Regions from separate parts of the Pseudarthrobacter lactosi genome, predicted to be linked through region 1. Evidence: riboswitches for the same ligand, from Rfam matches in the RefSeq annotation. Region 1 holds a riboswitch; each other region holds the start of a gene.
What was found. Region 1 has a riboswitch for cyclic di-AMP ahead of ACZY0Q_RS16755 (NlpC/P60 family protein). Riboswitches for the same ligand answer to the same signal wherever they lie in the genome.
Positions count from the first base shown of each region.

Region 1 (4,902 bases):
CACGATAAATCTCCAGGTGACGGAACGAAAAAAGAGGGGTGGAGGGGGGAGGCGCCGGCCCGTGGCCGGGCCGGCACCGGGTCTGCCAGCTAGAGGGTGGCCAGCAGGTCCTTCATTTCCTGCAATTCAGCTTCCTGGGAAGTTGCGATGTCTTTGCTGAGCTGGACTGCCCTGACGTCCTTACCGTCCGCAGATTCAGTTTTGGCCATCGTGATCGCGCCTTCGTGGTGGGCGATCATCTGGGTCAGGAACAGCTTGGCCGCCTCGGTTCCCTGAGCGGCTTCAAGCTTGGCCATGTCTTCATCGCCCATCATGCCGGACATGCTGTGGCCGGAGGGCGTGCCGGTGGGCTGGTTCCAGCTGGTGAGCCAGCCGGCCATCTTCTCGATTTCCGGCGCCTGGGCCGCCTTGATCTTGGTGGCCAGACCCGTCACCGGGGCCGGGATTCCTTCTTTGGCGAGGACCATGTCGGACATTTCCACGGCCTGGGTATGGTGCGGGATCATCATCTGGGCGAACATGGTGTCCGCGTCGTTGAAGTCCGCGGCAGCGGGCGCGGAGCTGGAGGACATCCCGGAGCTGCCGTGGTTCATTCCGGGCATGCTCCCTCCGCCCGAACCCGCGGAACAACCGGACAGGGCGATCGCCGCGGCGATGGTAACAGCGGAAATGGTCAGTGTTTTCTTCATCAAAATCAGGTCCTTCAAATTATCAACCGGCGTCAGACGCCGCTGCGGATAGCGTGGCTGCAGGGCCGCCGGATCTCAGGCGGGGGTATGCAGGGTGGGTACGCAAGCGTGGCGTGGAGGGTGCGCCGGGCAGGACACGGCGCAGCGCGCCTTTACGTCCGGCTGATGCAGAGGTCGCCGGGGGAAGGACCCTCCGGCAGGAAGGAATAGCTGATCGTTGACCCGGCGAGGGCATTCGTGTCCGGGGTCTGGAGCGGTGCGGTGCCGGGCAGCGGCGCCGACAGGGCGGTGTTCGCCGGGGAGAGGACGCAGACCGCATCCATCGCCGACATACTCTGGCAGCCGGCGGCATCGGCGCACGAGGAAGCTGATCCGGCAAGCATCCCGGGCCCGGCCGCGGAGGCCGTCTGGGAAGACTGCGCCGGGGCGTGGCCTGGATGGTTGACCGGGTTCTGTTTCTGCTGAACGGACGTATCCATGCTTGGCGTGGCCGTCGGCATCGCGTGGGCCCCGGTCATGATGTGCATACCGAGGATCCCAGCGACAATGGCCAGGAATCCCGTCAGCAGCGCGGCACGGGTCAGGAACGCCGTGACGCGGCAGGATCCGGTTGCTGCCATGGTGTTCCTCCTTCCGTAGCCATTCATGGGTTTAAGGGTACGGCAGGGATCTTACCCTGCCGGGCTTAGGGTTCAACGAACCTGGGACGGATTCAGTTTCACCCTTTCGCAGCAACTGAGCGTTCAGGGCCGCGATGATTATGATTTTCCATTGTTGCCCTCTCCTGGGTGGGAGGCCCTGACGGCGGCAGCGGCGATGTCCGTCAGGGCGGGCGTTGGACTACCTGCTGGTGAGAGGCTGTACCCGGCGGCCGGGACGGCGTCCCGGACCTCAGGTTCGGTATGGGTGCCGGAGACGGTGAGCCGGGATGCCCCTCCGGGCACCAGCTCGACGGTTACGGCCTCCACTCCGGCGAGGGAGGACACTGCCTTTTCAACGCCCTGTCCGCAATGCCCGCAGGTCAGTCCTTCGACGGAGTAGACGCTGCCTTGAATTGCCGGCGACGCCAGGGTCCGGGAAGAGGTGGAGCAGCAGCTGCATCCGGACGGTTCAGCAGCCACGATGGGCAGCCCGGTCCGGGTTTCGGGGACACACATGTCAGTTCGGCCTTTGCAAGAGAAATCATGGGGAGGCGTTGGGGGTTGAACGGCTGTAACGGCCGGAAGCGCATCGGGCCTGGACAAACCACTTCCCTGAACATCTAAATAATACCCCCATCGGGTATTATTGGCAGGGTGGATGCCGGCGTCTCCTCGCACAGATTGAACAGTTGGCGTGAGCGGCCGGGCCCAGCCGCACTCCCTGTTTAGACCGGCAGGCCGGGTCCGGGTTGCATCGCCGGGCCAGGGGCCTCTGCCCTCGAGTGGCCCCGTTATTCAAATGTGACAATGGGTCGGCCCTCCTGTACGGTCGAATTTGTGCCGGTTTTCTCCGAGGGCGGCACTCCCGCGCTGATTGCCTAACTCTGCCGCTGCCCGGGATCCGATCGCATATTTCGTCCGGCAGAGACGGGGAACCCAATTAGTGGCCTGCTTCGGGCAGGCCTTGGGGTGAAGCCGCTGTACTGCACTTTGTGCAGGACCGCGGCCGGGTGTCTCCCATCCGAATCCGACAGCTCACCTCGCAGGCATTGGGAGAGGCCACTTCATGTCCATTCGCAGAACTCACGGCCGCCACCGCGCGGTCACCGTCCAGACGAGCCCGCTCGCGGCCCTGTCCAGGACCGTCGCTGACAATGCCGGAGGTGTAGGCCGTCAGGCGGCCGTTATCGCTGCTGCATCCGGCCTGGTCCTGACCAGCGGCATCGCCGCGCAGGCCGCAGACGCCCCCGCGCAGCGCGATGCTGAACCGGCTTCAAACCTTGAGGTCACCAGTCAGGCCCCGGCGCCGCTCAGCGCCGACGCGACGGTCAGGATCTCCTATGAGCGTCCCGACGTCAGCACCACACCGGCCCCGGTCGTGGAGGCACCCAAGCCTGCTGCCGCACCTGCCGCGCCGGCAGCTTCCGCCGCCCCGGCGAAAGCCACGATCACCGTAGCCCCTGCTGCTGCGCCAGTGGCCGCTCCGGCCGCTGGCGGCGTGAACGCGACCATGGTTTCTGCCGCTTACGCCCAGATCGGCATGATCCAGGACTGCACACGACTGGTGGAAAACGCCCTTAACGCCGCAGGGATTCCCGTCGGGGACCTTGGACCGATGCAGTTCATGAACTACGGCACCGTCGTCACGGACCCCCAGCCCGGGGACATGGTCATGCAGCCCGGACACGTGGGTATCTACGTCGGCAACGGCCAGGTCCTCAGCTCCGGACTGAACGGCAAGAACGAAACCGCAGTCCACCCCCTGACATGGATGACAGCCAAAGGCTCAGTCACCTTCGTTCGCGCCGGGTAACCAACAACGTGAAGGCCGGTGATTCGCTGCCTTGGGGGCAACGCATCACCGGCCTTCTCCATGCCCACCGACGGATTGGACATCCCGCGGCAGGCACCCCGGCGCTGATCAGCGGACGGGTACCAGTGCCAGCCTGGTCGGGGCGTCGGAGGCCTTCTGAGCGGTGAAGCGGCGCAGCCGTAGGGAGTTGGTGACAACCAGGACGGAGCTGGCTGCCATTGCGGCCCCTGCGATCATCGGATTGAGCAGACCGAGGGCCGCGACCGGAATGCCGACGGCGTTGTAGAAAAACGCCCAGAACAGGTTGGTCTTGATCGTGGCCAGCGTCCGCCGGGAGAGCTCGATGGCGTCCGCGACCTGGCCCAGGTCGCTTCCCATCACTGTCAGGTCCGCGGCGGCAATCGCAACGTCGGTGCCGCTGCCCATTGCGATGCCCAGGTCAGCCTGAGCCAAGGCGGCTGCATCATTCACGCCGTCGCCGGCCATCGCCACGATAGCTCCGCCGGCCTGCAGCCGGCGGATTGCCTCCACCTTGCCTTCAGGAAGTACTCCAGCAAACACGTCTTCTGCCGGGATGCCCACCTGCGCTGCCACGGTGGAGGCGACCGAGGCGTTATCCCCGGTCAGCAGGACGGGCCGCAACCCTAGGGATTTCAGCCGTCCGATCGCGGCCGCAGATCTTTCTTTGACCGTGTCGGTGAGGCTGATGATTCCCTCGGGTTCACCATCAATGCCGACCCAGATGACGGTCGCGCCGGCTTCCTCCTCTGACCGCAGCGCCGTGTAGTTGTCCGCGGCGGGAGTGATGCCGTTATCCTCCAGCCAGCCGGCCCGGCCGGCAACCACCCGTCGGCCGTCCACGGTCCCGCGCACGCCCCCACCCGGTGCGCTGTCGAAGGCTGTGACGGGCAGCAGCGGTGCGTTGGCCTTGGCTGCGCGGGCGATGGCGTGGGCGATCGGGTGTTCGCTGGCGGCTTCGACGGCTCCTGCCAGGGCAAGGATCTCCTCCCCGGTCGTCGAGGTGAAGGACTGCACGGCGGAAACGGAAAGTTGTCCGCTGGTTACCGTTCCGGTCTTATCCAGCACGATGGTGTCCACGGTCCGGGTGTCTTCGAGGACCTGCGGGCCCTTGATGAGGATGCCCAGCTGCGCGCCGCGTCCGGTCCCGGTCAGCAGTGCCGTGGGCGTGGCCAGGCCCAGGGCGCAGGGGCAGGCGATCACCAGGACCGCGACCGCGGCGGTAAAGGAGGACTGCAGGTCACCGGTGGAGAAGTACCATACCGCGAAGGTCGCGGCTGCTATGACGAGGACGACGGGGACGAAGACTGAGCTGATCCGGTCAGCGAGCCGGGCAATCGGGGCCTTGCCGCTCTGGGCCTGGCTGACCAGCTTTCCCATCTGCGCGAGCGTGGTTTCGCTGCCCACACGGGTTGCCTTGACCAGCAGCCGCCCGTTCGTGTTGATCGTCGCCCCGATGACGGTGTCATCGACGCCGACTTCCACCGGAAGTGATTCACCGGTGATCAGGGATGTGTCCACGGCGCTTTGGCCTTCGATGACGTATCCGTCAGTGGGGACTTTTTCGCCCGGGCGGACGACGAAGACATCGCCGGGCCGTAACTGGTCGGCAGGGATCCGGGTCTCGACCCCGTTGCGGAGAACTGTTGCTTCCTTCGCCCCCAGATTCAGCAGCGCCCGCAGCGCGTTGCCCGCACGCTGTTTCGCACTGGCTTCCAGGTACCGGCCCAGCAGCAGGAAT
Region 1 is NZ_JBVAYS010000003.1:680,503-685,404, reverse strand. It holds gene ACZY0Q_RS16775 (F510_1955 family glycosylhydrolase) at 1-3, opposite strand, end outside; gene ACZY0Q_RS16770 (DUF305 domain-containing protein) at 90-689, opposite strand; gene ACZY0Q_RS16765 (hypothetical protein) at 842-1,309, opposite strand; gene ACZY0Q_RS16760 (heavy-metal-associated domain-containing protein) at 1,448-1,846, opposite strand; cyclic di-AMP (ydaO/yuaA leader) riboswitch at 2,227-2,393, shown strand; gene ACZY0Q_RS16755 (NlpC/P60 family protein) at 2,397-3,143, shown strand; gene ACZY0Q_RS16750 (heavy metal translocating P-type ATPase) at 3,252-4,902, opposite strand, start outside.

Region 2 (4,902 bases), 600 kb from region 1:
CCACCTGTCCAACGGAAACGACGGCGGCCCGGCGTGCGCTCGGCGCTCCGGGCGCCCACCCAGCTCGCTAGGCTGGCATTCACAGCGTGCGCACAGGAACCCCATAGCGCGGGTTAACCGAATGATCGGAGAGTTGTCCCATGGCCACTTCGCATTCCATGACCGACAACCTTCCGCAGCTGACCCACCCGGACGGCTCCCCCATCCGTGCCCTGGTAGTGGACGACGAACCCAGCCTTTCCGAACTCATGAGCATGGGGCTGCGCATGGCAGGTTGGTCTGTTGCCGTTGCTTCGGATGGCCCGGAGGCCGTCAAGGTTGCCAAGGAGTTCCGCCCGGACGTCCTGGTGCTGGACGTGATGCTGCCAGGGTTCGACGGCGTTGAGCTGCTGGGCAGGATCCGCGCCTTCGCGCCGGAGGTACCTGCGCTGTTCCTGACTGCCAAGGACGCCGTTCAGGACAGGATCCTGGGCCTCGCGGCGGGCGGGGATGATTACGTGACCAAGCCGTTCAGCATGGAGGAGGTCCTGCTGCGCCTGCACCGCCTGGTCCAGCGCTCCGGCGTTGCCGCGATGGACACAGCGGAACTGGTGGTGGGCGATCTTGTCCTCAACATCGACACCCGCGAAGTGACCCGCGCGGGCGACGACCTTCAGCTCACCGCCACCCAGTTCGAACTGCTCAGGTACCTCATGGAGAACCCCAAACGCGTGATCAGCAAAGCCCAGATCCTGGACCGCGTCTGGAACTACGACTTCGGCGGCCAGGCCAACATTGTGGAGCTCTACATCTCCTACCTGCGCAAGAAGATCGACGGTGTGCACCCGCCCATGATCCACACGGTCCGCGGCGCTGGCTACGTCATCAAGCCGGCAGAGTAGCTGCTCCATGTCCTCACCGCGAGCAACCCCAGCACCAGCCCGGAGCTGGCTGAAACCGGATACCTGGCACCTGCGCACACGGCTGATCCTGTTAGCCATGGCCTTGCTGGTGGCCATCTGCGGCGCCGTGGGGGTGGCCAGCTTCGCCTCAATGGATGCCTTCCTCACCCGACAGCTCGATGACCGGCTGAGTCAGGCTGCCCAGCTCTCCGACAGCCCCGGCCGGCCACCATTCGGCGGATTCAACGGCCGGGACCCATTGGATTCCCGGGGGCAAAGTGTGGGCACTGTCAATGCCAGCATCAGGGATGGGAAGGTCAACACAGGCGGCTTCCTCGCTTCGGACACCACGCGCACTCCCCTGTCGGCTGCCGACAAACCCATCCTTTTGGATCTGGCCACGGACGGCCAGCCGGTCAACCGGACCCTGTCCACCGGCGATTACCGGCTGGTGGCCGTCAAAACCTCTTACGGGGATGTCCTTGTCACGGGACTTCCGCTTGCCGCCAAGGAAAGTACGCTGGCGTCGCTGGTATGGACCTTTGTGTTCGTTTCCCTCGGCGGCCTGGCGCTGATCGGGCTGGCAGGAACCGTGCTCATCCGGCGCACCATGAAACCGCTGGAACAACTCTCGGAGGTGGCCACGAGGGTCTCGCGACTCCCGCTGGACGCCGGCGAGGTGGCACTCGCGGTGCGCGTCCCGCCGTCGAACTCCAATCCCGGAACCGAAGTGGGCAGCGTAGGGCACGCCCTCAACCTGATGCTGGACAATGTGGCCAGTGCCCTCGAGGCTCGGCAGCGGAGCGAGACCAAGGTGCGGCAGTTCGTTGCCGACGCTTCCCATGAGCTGCGGACCCCGCTGACCGCCATCCGCGGGTATACGGAGCTGATGCGGATGACCGAGGACTTCACGCCGGACGGCCGGAAGTCCCTGGCCCGCGTCCAGAGCCAGTCCGAACGCATGACCACACTGGTGGAGGATCTGCTGCTACTGGCCCGGCTCGATGAGGGACAGCCCCTTAAGCTCAGCGAAGTTGATCTCACCCAACTCGTGATCGAAACCGTCAGTGACGAGAAAGTCATAGCCCCGGAACACCACTGGCGCCTTGAACTGCCCGACGAACCGCTTGCCGTCACCGGTGATGCCTCCCAATTGCGTCAGGTGCTGGTCAACCTGCTCTCCAACGCGCGTAAACATACGCCGCCCGGGACCACCGTGGTCACCGCTGTTACGAAGTCTGCGGATGGCGGCGCTGCAGTGACCGTAGCGGACGACGGCGGCGGCATCCCTGCGGAATTCGTGGACCATGTTTTCTCCCGGTTTGCCCGCGCAGACGCGGCCCGCAAGGGAACGGCACCGGCCGTGGGCGCCGGGGCGTCTGAGGGCACCAGCGGCCTGGGTCTGTCCATTGTCCAGTCCATCCTGGAGGCCCACGGCGGGAGCGTGGCAGTGACCTCGCGGGCCGGGCGGACAGAGTTTGCCTTACTCTTCCCCGCCGGAGCCGTGGCGCAGACCACCGAAGCCGGAGTGCAGCAAGGCGACACACCGGCTTCGTGATTCCTGTTACCAAAATGTGACTTAAGCGCCCAGCTCCTGTACCGTCGAACAGGTGCGGATCCCGATTGGGCCGCATATCCGGATGACGCCAAGCTCTGCCACTTCCCGGATTCCGTCTTCAGAGGCAGAGGCGGGGGACCCACCGTCCCGGGCACCAAGTGCCCTTTGGGGTTAAGCCAACACGTGATTGTGCCGTGTGGCCGGATGCCCTCATCCGAACCCGACAGCTAACTCCGCAGGTGTGAGAGGCGATCCATCATGTCTGAATTCAAGGTAGAAACACGTCCGCAGGGCGATACAAAGTCCGCCAGCCACCGCAAGCAGACCCGCATCGGTGCAGCTATGTCCCCACTGTCCAAGGCGGCCCGGATTCCCTCCATGGGCCAGCGCGCCGCGGTGTTCGCGACGGCGTGCGCCCTGCTGGTCGGAGTCACTGCCGCAGCACACGCTTCCGAGTCCGCGTCGCTTGCTGCCAACGCCAACCAGGCCGCCGAAGAAGCCAGCGCCCAGTCGAAGCTGAGCGTCCAAGCCGCCGAGATTCAGGCCCCGGCCACCCCAGAGGCTGCGCCGGCCGAGATCAAAGTCGCGCCCCAGGCTGCCGAACCGGCACCTGCGCAGGTCCCCGCCCCGGAGGCTGCACCGGCACCGGCACCGGCTCCCGAGCCTGTACCCGCACCCGTTGTGGCCGTCAACGACCCTGCGGGAGCCCAGGCCTACGCCGCCGGGCAGCTGGCGACCTACGGCTGGTCCGCTGACCAGATGCAGTGCCTGCAGACGCTGTGGACCAAGGAATCCGAATGGACCACCACGGCCACCAATGCCAGCAGCGGCGCATACGGCATCGTCCAGTCATTGCCCGCTGAGAAGATGGCAAGCGCCGGCGGGGACTACCTCACCAACTACCGCACGCAGATCAACTGGGGCCTGAACTACATCCAGGAGCGCTACCAGTCACCGTGTGGCGCGCTGAACTTCCACCTGTCGCACAACTGGTACTAGGCCGACTCCGCCTTACCAGGCTCCCCTGCGCCCGGGTCCCGGCGCTCGGGCTACCAGCGCCAAGGCTGCCAATGCTCGGGCTGCCAGTGTGGCGGTCAGTGGCTGTGGCGCTCAGTGGCTACCGGTGTGGCGGTCAGGGGTTCCGTGCCTGGCGGCTCCGCGCCATACTTGGGCCATGAAATTCACCACCACCATCCTGGGCAGCGGCAACAAGGCGGGCATCGAGGTTCCCGAGGAAGTTATCTCGGCTCTCGGCGCGGGCAAGCGTCCGCCGGTGGTGGTGACCATCAACGGCAAGAGCTACCGGAGCAGCATCGCGGTCATGGGGGGACAGAACCTGATCGGGGTGAGCACCGCCAACCGGGAATTCACCGGAGTCGCCGCCGGCGACACCATCGAGGTGGACGTGGAACTGGACACACAGCCGCGCATCATCGAGGTCCCCGAGGATCTGGCCGCAGCCCTGGCCGCCGAACCCGAAGCGCAGGTGTTTTACGCCACGCTGAACTACAGCACGCAGCGCCGGTACGTGGAGCCAATCGGAGATGCCAAGACGGACGAAACCCGGGCCAGGCGGATCACGAAGATGGTCGCCGACCTCAAAGCCGGAAAGAAATGACCGGCAGTCCCCCGGCGTTCCGTTCCACGGAGACAGTCACTGCACGGTAGTCCGGGATGTGGAGCACGCCTGCCGGCAATTCACCCGTATTGGGACCCACTGCCACCGTCCGGATCCCCGCGGCAACCCCTGCCGCAATTCCGGCGGGTGCATCCTCGAATACCAAGGCGTCCTCCGGCTGCACGCCCAGCAGCCCGGCTGCCATCAGATACCCTTCCGGGTCCGGTTTGCCCCGTGTGACCAGTTCCGCCGTCACGGCTGTGGCCGGCACGGCCAGTCCCGCCGCGTCCATGCGGATGTCCGCGAGGGTCCTGTCCGCTGAGGTCACCAGCGCCACTGCCTCGGCCGGGAGGCTGCGAAGCATCTCGGCAGCCCCCGGCAACGCGACAATACCGGCAGTCCGCACCCGTTCCATGGCGCCGAGTTCGGCAGTGAGCGCCACAACGTCGGCTCCGGCCGGCGCGAAGCGTCGGACGGTATCCGCAGCCTGGATGCCGTGCGAAGTGCGCAGGATTTCGCCGATGTCCAGACCGTACCGGGCAGCGAATTCTCCCCACACCTCTTCGACCACTGCCGTGGAGTCCACCAGCGTGCCGTCCATATCGAAAAGGACGGCACGGCAGGTCAGCGATCGTGTGGCTGCAGGCATGCGTGTGGCGGCTTGTGTCGGGATGTTCATGCTGCCTATTTTGCCTTAGGCGCCGCAGGCCTGTGAGTCACAGGCTTAGGCGTCGCGCCCCGGGATGTACTGCACCGCCCATTTGTTGCCGTCGGGATCAGCGAAATAAACGAAGTGCCCCCAGTCCTGCACGTCAATGTCGCTGACATCTACGCCGTTGCCCTTG
Region 2 is NZ_JBVAYS010000003.1:77,846-82,747, forward strand. It holds gene ACZY0Q_RS13825 (response regulator transcription factor) at 141-881, shown strand; gene ACZY0Q_RS13830 (sensor histidine kinase) at 889-2,439, shown strand; cyclic di-AMP (ydaO/yuaA leader) riboswitch at 2,540-2,692, shown strand; gene ACZY0Q_RS13835 (aggregation-promoting factor C-terminal-like domain-containing protein) at 2,698-3,438, shown strand; gene ACZY0Q_RS13840 (DUF1905 domain-containing protein) at 3,614-4,057, shown strand; gene ACZY0Q_RS13845 (HAD-IA family hydrolase) at 4,038-4,736, opposite strand; gene ACZY0Q_RS13850 (VOC family protein) at 4,782-4,902, opposite strand, start outside.
Region 2: it holds a riboswitch for cyclic di-AMP, as region 1 does, so the genes downstream of both, ACZY0Q_RS13835 (aggregation-promoting factor C-terminal-like domain-containing protein) here and ACZY0Q_RS16755 (NlpC/P60 family protein) in region 1, are expected to answer to the same signal.

Region 3 (4,902 bases), on a different contig from region 1:
ACGCAATACTCCAGGGGCCGCCGTCGCGCGGCGGGTCCCGCTTCGGCGCCTAGAGTGGCCGAGGATTTCACCGCGGAAAGGCCCCGCGATTCACAGCGGGAAGCACGCCGCCGCCGGGGACCCTTCCGGCAGATGACGGATTTCGCCGCTGCCAGTGGCCTCGGCCAGAAGGCCGGCATCGCCTTGGCAGCAACAGGCCTGGTTCTCACGGTGACGGTTCCCGTGACCAGCCCCGTGATGGCCACTCCGGCGCCCGGCCAGCCGGCGTCGTCCGTTTCCGCCGCCCCGCAGCCCGAAGTTACCGCCGAAGCCGCCGCCCAAATTGATTTCAGCCGCTCATCAGTGGTTACACAGGGTGATCCCGACGGCAAGCTGAAGCAGCTGCTGAGCGCCCAGTCCGCGGGATCCATTACCCGCGCCGCCTCGGCCGGAAGCCTCGGCTCGCCGCTGGCCCAGCTGGTTACGGCCTCACCCTTCGGATTCCGGGTCAGCCCCATCACCGGCGGCACCGGCGACTTCCACCGTGGCCAGGACTTCGCGGCACAGTGCGGAACCTCCGTCATGGCTGCTGCCAGCGGCACCGTGACCTTCGTCGGCTGGCACCAGTACGGCGGCGGGAACCGTGTTGTGGTGGATCACGGCAACGGCCTTGAAACGACCTACAACCACCTCTCCTCCGCCAGCGTCAAGGTAGGCCAGACGGTCAGCCGCGGCGACGTCATTGCCCTCAGCGGCACCACGGGCGCGTCCACGGGCTGCCACCTCCACTTCGAGGTCCAGATCAACGGCGAAGTCGTTGACCCCACCGGCTGGCTCTGACCCAAATGATGGCAAACTCTCGGATCGCAGCGACGTGCCGTGACCTGAATGTGACATTGGCCCGGAACTCCTGTAACGTCTATAGCGCGTCAACTTTTCCGAAGTTGACGTTCTTGAGTGGATTGCCTAGCTCTGCCACCGCTCAAGGTCCGTTCGCATGACATCGTCTGGCAGGGGCGGGGGAACCAATTTTGGTCTTCGATTCTGAAGGCCTTGGGGTTAAGTCGCAAAGCTTCCACTGTGAAGCAGCGCGGCCGGGTGACTCCCATCCGAATCCGACAGCTCACCTCGCAGGCATTGGGAGAGGCTACCTTCGTGTCTTCACGCCATAATTCTGCGCGCCATCGCGCACAACCGGTTCGCACCAACCCCTTGGACTCCGTGTCCAAGGCAGTCAGTGCTAATGCCGGGACCGTAGGTCGCCAGGCTGCCGTTATCGCAGCTGCTTCAGGTCTGATCCTGAGCATGGGGCTTCCGGCCAACGCCGCGGATACCACCGCCGGCGTTTCCGCCTCTACCGAGTCCGGTTCCGCGCAGACGGCACTCGCCGTAACTGCGGCGCCCACGGCTACCGTTTCCTTCGAGCGCCCCGTGATCAAGACCACGCCGGCACCGAAGGTTGAGACGGTTCGTGCGCAGTCCACGGCCTCCGAAACCGGGGCTCAGGGTGCTGCCGCAACCGAGGCCGCGGCCTCCAAGCTCGCTGACACTGTCTCCTCCGCTGCCGCTTCGGGTCTGGCAGCACTTGCCTACACCGGTATCGGCAACCCCTACGTTTGGGGCGGCACCACTCCCAATGGCTGGGACTGCTCAGGCTTTACGCAGTGGGTCTACGCCCAGGCCGGCATCAGCATTCCCCGCACCAATGCCTGGACAGCCATGCGGCCCACCGCCACACCGGCTCCCGGTGACCTGGTCATGCAGAATGGCGGCGCCCACGTTGGCATTTACGTCGGCAACGGCATGATGATCAGCGCACTTAACCCGTCACAGGGCACGCTGCTGCACTCCGTCGCCTCCACAGGCGGCGGATCCTTCTACACCATGAAGTAGAAGAACCGCGCTTCTCCAGAAACTCTTCGCTAAATCCCCGTTCGGGGCGTGCCGGCGTACCCCCAAGATGCCGGCGCGTCCAAAGCCCTTGGGCTGCCCACGCGGTCCTAAGGAATACGAAAGAGAGAAATTAATGACTACACGTGCAAATGTTGCACGGCACCGCGCCGAGGTCGCCAAGACCAACTCGCTGGCTGTCATTGCCAAGGCTGTCGGCGACAACGCCGGCGGCATGGGTCGCCAGGCTGCGGTTATCGCTGCCGCTTCCGGCCTTGTCCTGACCAGTGGTATCGCTGCGAACGCGGCAGACACCGGAGTCCAGCGCGAAGCTGCTTCCGCTTCGAACGTTGAGGCTGAGGTTTCTGCTCCGGCCATCATTTCTGCCGCTTCCACCATTGCCATCTCCTACGAGAAGCCGGCCGTGACCACCACCCCGGCTCCGGTTGAGGTTCCCGAGCCGGTTGAGGCTCCCGCGCCTGTTGTTGAAGCTCCGGCCAAGGCCGCGGCAACCATCAAGGTAGCGTCGGCAACGCCGGCCGCGCCGAAGGCGCCGGTCGCCGCCAGCAGCAAGGGCCAGGCCATTCTGTCTGCGGCCTACGCACAGCTCGGCGTCAGCCAGGACTGCACCATGCTGGTGACCAACTCCCTGGCCGCCGTGGGCATCAACTACCACGGCTGGCCCGCAGGCTACCTGTCCCTGGGGCAGACCGTGAGCGCCGCCGAGGCCCAGCCCGGCGACCTGATCTACTACGCCGACGGCGGTGCGGGCGTGGCCCACATTGCCGTGTACGCTGGCAACGGCCAGGCAGTCCACGGCGGCTACAACGGCAACCAGACCGTAGTATTCAGCGCTAATGTTGGCTCAGGACCGGTCTTCATCCGCGTGTCCTAGCAGCTGATTTATTGTTCAAAGGACCCCCGCCTCACCGCGGGGGTCCTTTGCTGTCTGAGGGCTGTGGTCCCGATCCGGACGGGCGGCCAGGGCGACACGTGACTGCCGACGCGTCTGGGATTAGCTGATCCCGGGATTATTTGTTTACTCTTGTGGTGTCGATCCATAGCCCGGATATGCCGGGGGCAGCCGGCCCTCGTGCCCCTGACGGGTGCGGCCACAAAGAGGTACGTGCATGCGCACTCTCGTTCTTAATGCTGGATATGAACCGCTGGCGGTAGTAACCTTTCGCCGGGCGCTGGTCCTTGTGCTCACGGGCAAGGCCAGCGTTATTGCCGAAGGCGATGACCCTGTGGTGGGGCCCCAGGAGATTATGGGCCGCCCGTCCGTGATACTCCTGAACCGCTACATCCGCCCCAGATATAACCAGAGCACCGCTGTCAGCCGCCGCGGCGTCCTGCGGCGTGACGGCCACCGCTGCGCTTACTGCGGAAAAGGGGCCCACACCATCGACCATGTCCAGCCCAAATCACGTGGCGGCGCCGACTCCTGGGAGAACCTGGTGGCCGCCTGCCTCCGTTGCAATAATTCCAAGGGCGACCACACCCCGGCTGAAATGGGCTGGAAGCTCAGGTTTGTCCCGGAACCGCCGCACGGCACCATCTGGCAGATCAAGGAACTTGAGAAGCCCACGCCGGCGTGGGATCCGTTCCTGCTGCCCGAACGGGCTGCCTGAATTCGCGCCACTGTTCCAGATTCGCGCAACCTCCAACCCGCGCAGCATCCCAGCCCCCGCGCAGTATTCCGGCCTGCACGGTTAAGCTGGGTGGGTGGATGCTGACCCCCTCGAGTTCGATGCCGTTATCCTCGCCGGCGGCCGTTCGTCGCGGCTCGGTGGCGTGCCCAAACAGAGCCTGACGTACGACGGCGACTCCCTGTTGCGCCGGACGGTGGCCGCTGCGGGAGGTGCCGGAGCCGCCGTAGTGGTCGGTCCGGACGTCGCGTTAGTGCCTGGCGGGGAGGTCCCGGCCGGGTTTCTGCGCTGCCGCGAGGAACCGCCGTTCAGCGGTCCCGCGGCTGCTATTGCGGCCGGGCTCGCGGCCCTCGCCGCTGCGGGCGGCAGCCGGCCCGGGCTGACGCTGGTGCTGGCCTGCGATATGCCCAACGTAGGGCGGGCCGTGGCGGCGCTGAAGGCTGCATTGCGTTCACGAGGACCTGGTGCAGAACCTGCCGCAGTCAGGCCTGCGGGCCTGGAAACGGACGGCCTGGTGGCCGTCTCGGAGGATGGCCGCCGACAGCCGCTCATTGGTTTTTATAGCACAGCCGCGCTAAAACGTTCCGTGGCAGAACTGGAAAGCGCAGGACGCTTAATCAACGGGTCGGTGAGGGCACTCCTTGCTAGTCTGGACGTGCAGCTTGTCGCCGTCCCGGCCGGCTCCACGGCAGACGTGGATACCTGGGACGATGCCGCCGCACTTGGAGTGGCCGGTCCGGATCCCCTGAGCGGGCTCCGGGGCAACACGGCCGCAGACGATTTGGGAGGCAGAGCGTGAAAAGCCAGGAAGAGACACTGGAAGAGTGGTGCAGGTCCTTGCTCCAGGCGTATGAACTGGAGGACGTCCAGATCGACGTCAACACCATCCTGTCGCTGGCCGGCGTGGCAGCCCACTCAGTGGTCCGCCCGGCTGCCCCGCTCACCACGTTTATTGCCGGATTCGCCGCGGGCTTGGCTGCGGGATCGGGACAGGCCTCGAACGCCGCCGCCATGACCGCTGCCATGGACCGTGCCCGCACCCTGGCTGCTGACTATGACGCCGAATCCGCCGGGACCCCCGTCGAATGATTCCCGTTCAGTGACCGCCGCCACCGGCGACGTATCCGAAAATCCTGAGCAGCAGACAGCCCCGTCAAAGCACCTCGCCCACACCTGGGATGAGGCGCGCAAGGCCGCTTTTGATATCGCCACACCGATTCCGCCCGGCCGCGTTCCCCTGGGCCAGGCCCTGGGCAGGGTCTTGGCCAGCGACATCACGGCGTTGCACGATATGCCGCACTACGCGTCATCTGCGATGGACGGCTGGGCCGTCAACGGCACTGGGCCGTGGATCGTGGCGGAGACCGGCCAGCGGCTGGCACCC
Region 3 is NZ_JBVAYS010000002.1:55,550-60,451, forward strand. It holds gene ACZY0Q_RS10185 (M23 family metallopeptidase) at 1-819, shown strand, start outside; cyclic di-AMP (ydaO/yuaA leader) riboswitch at 968-1,130, shown strand; gene ACZY0Q_RS10190 (C40 family peptidase) at 1,201-1,872, shown strand; gene ACZY0Q_RS10195 (C40 family peptidase) at 2,006-2,764, shown strand; gene ACZY0Q_RS10200 (HNH endonuclease) at 3,000-3,500, shown strand; gene mobA (molybdenum cofactor guanylyltransferase) at 3,595-4,317, shown strand; gene ACZY0Q_RS10210 (DUF6457 domain-containing protein) at 4,314-4,607, shown strand; gene ACZY0Q_RS10215 (molybdopterin molybdotransferase MoeA) at 4,618-4,902, shown strand, end outside.
Region 3: it holds a riboswitch for cyclic di-AMP, as region 1 does, so the genes downstream of both, ACZY0Q_RS10190 (C40 family peptidase) here and ACZY0Q_RS16755 (NlpC/P60 family protein) in region 1, are expected to answer to the same signal.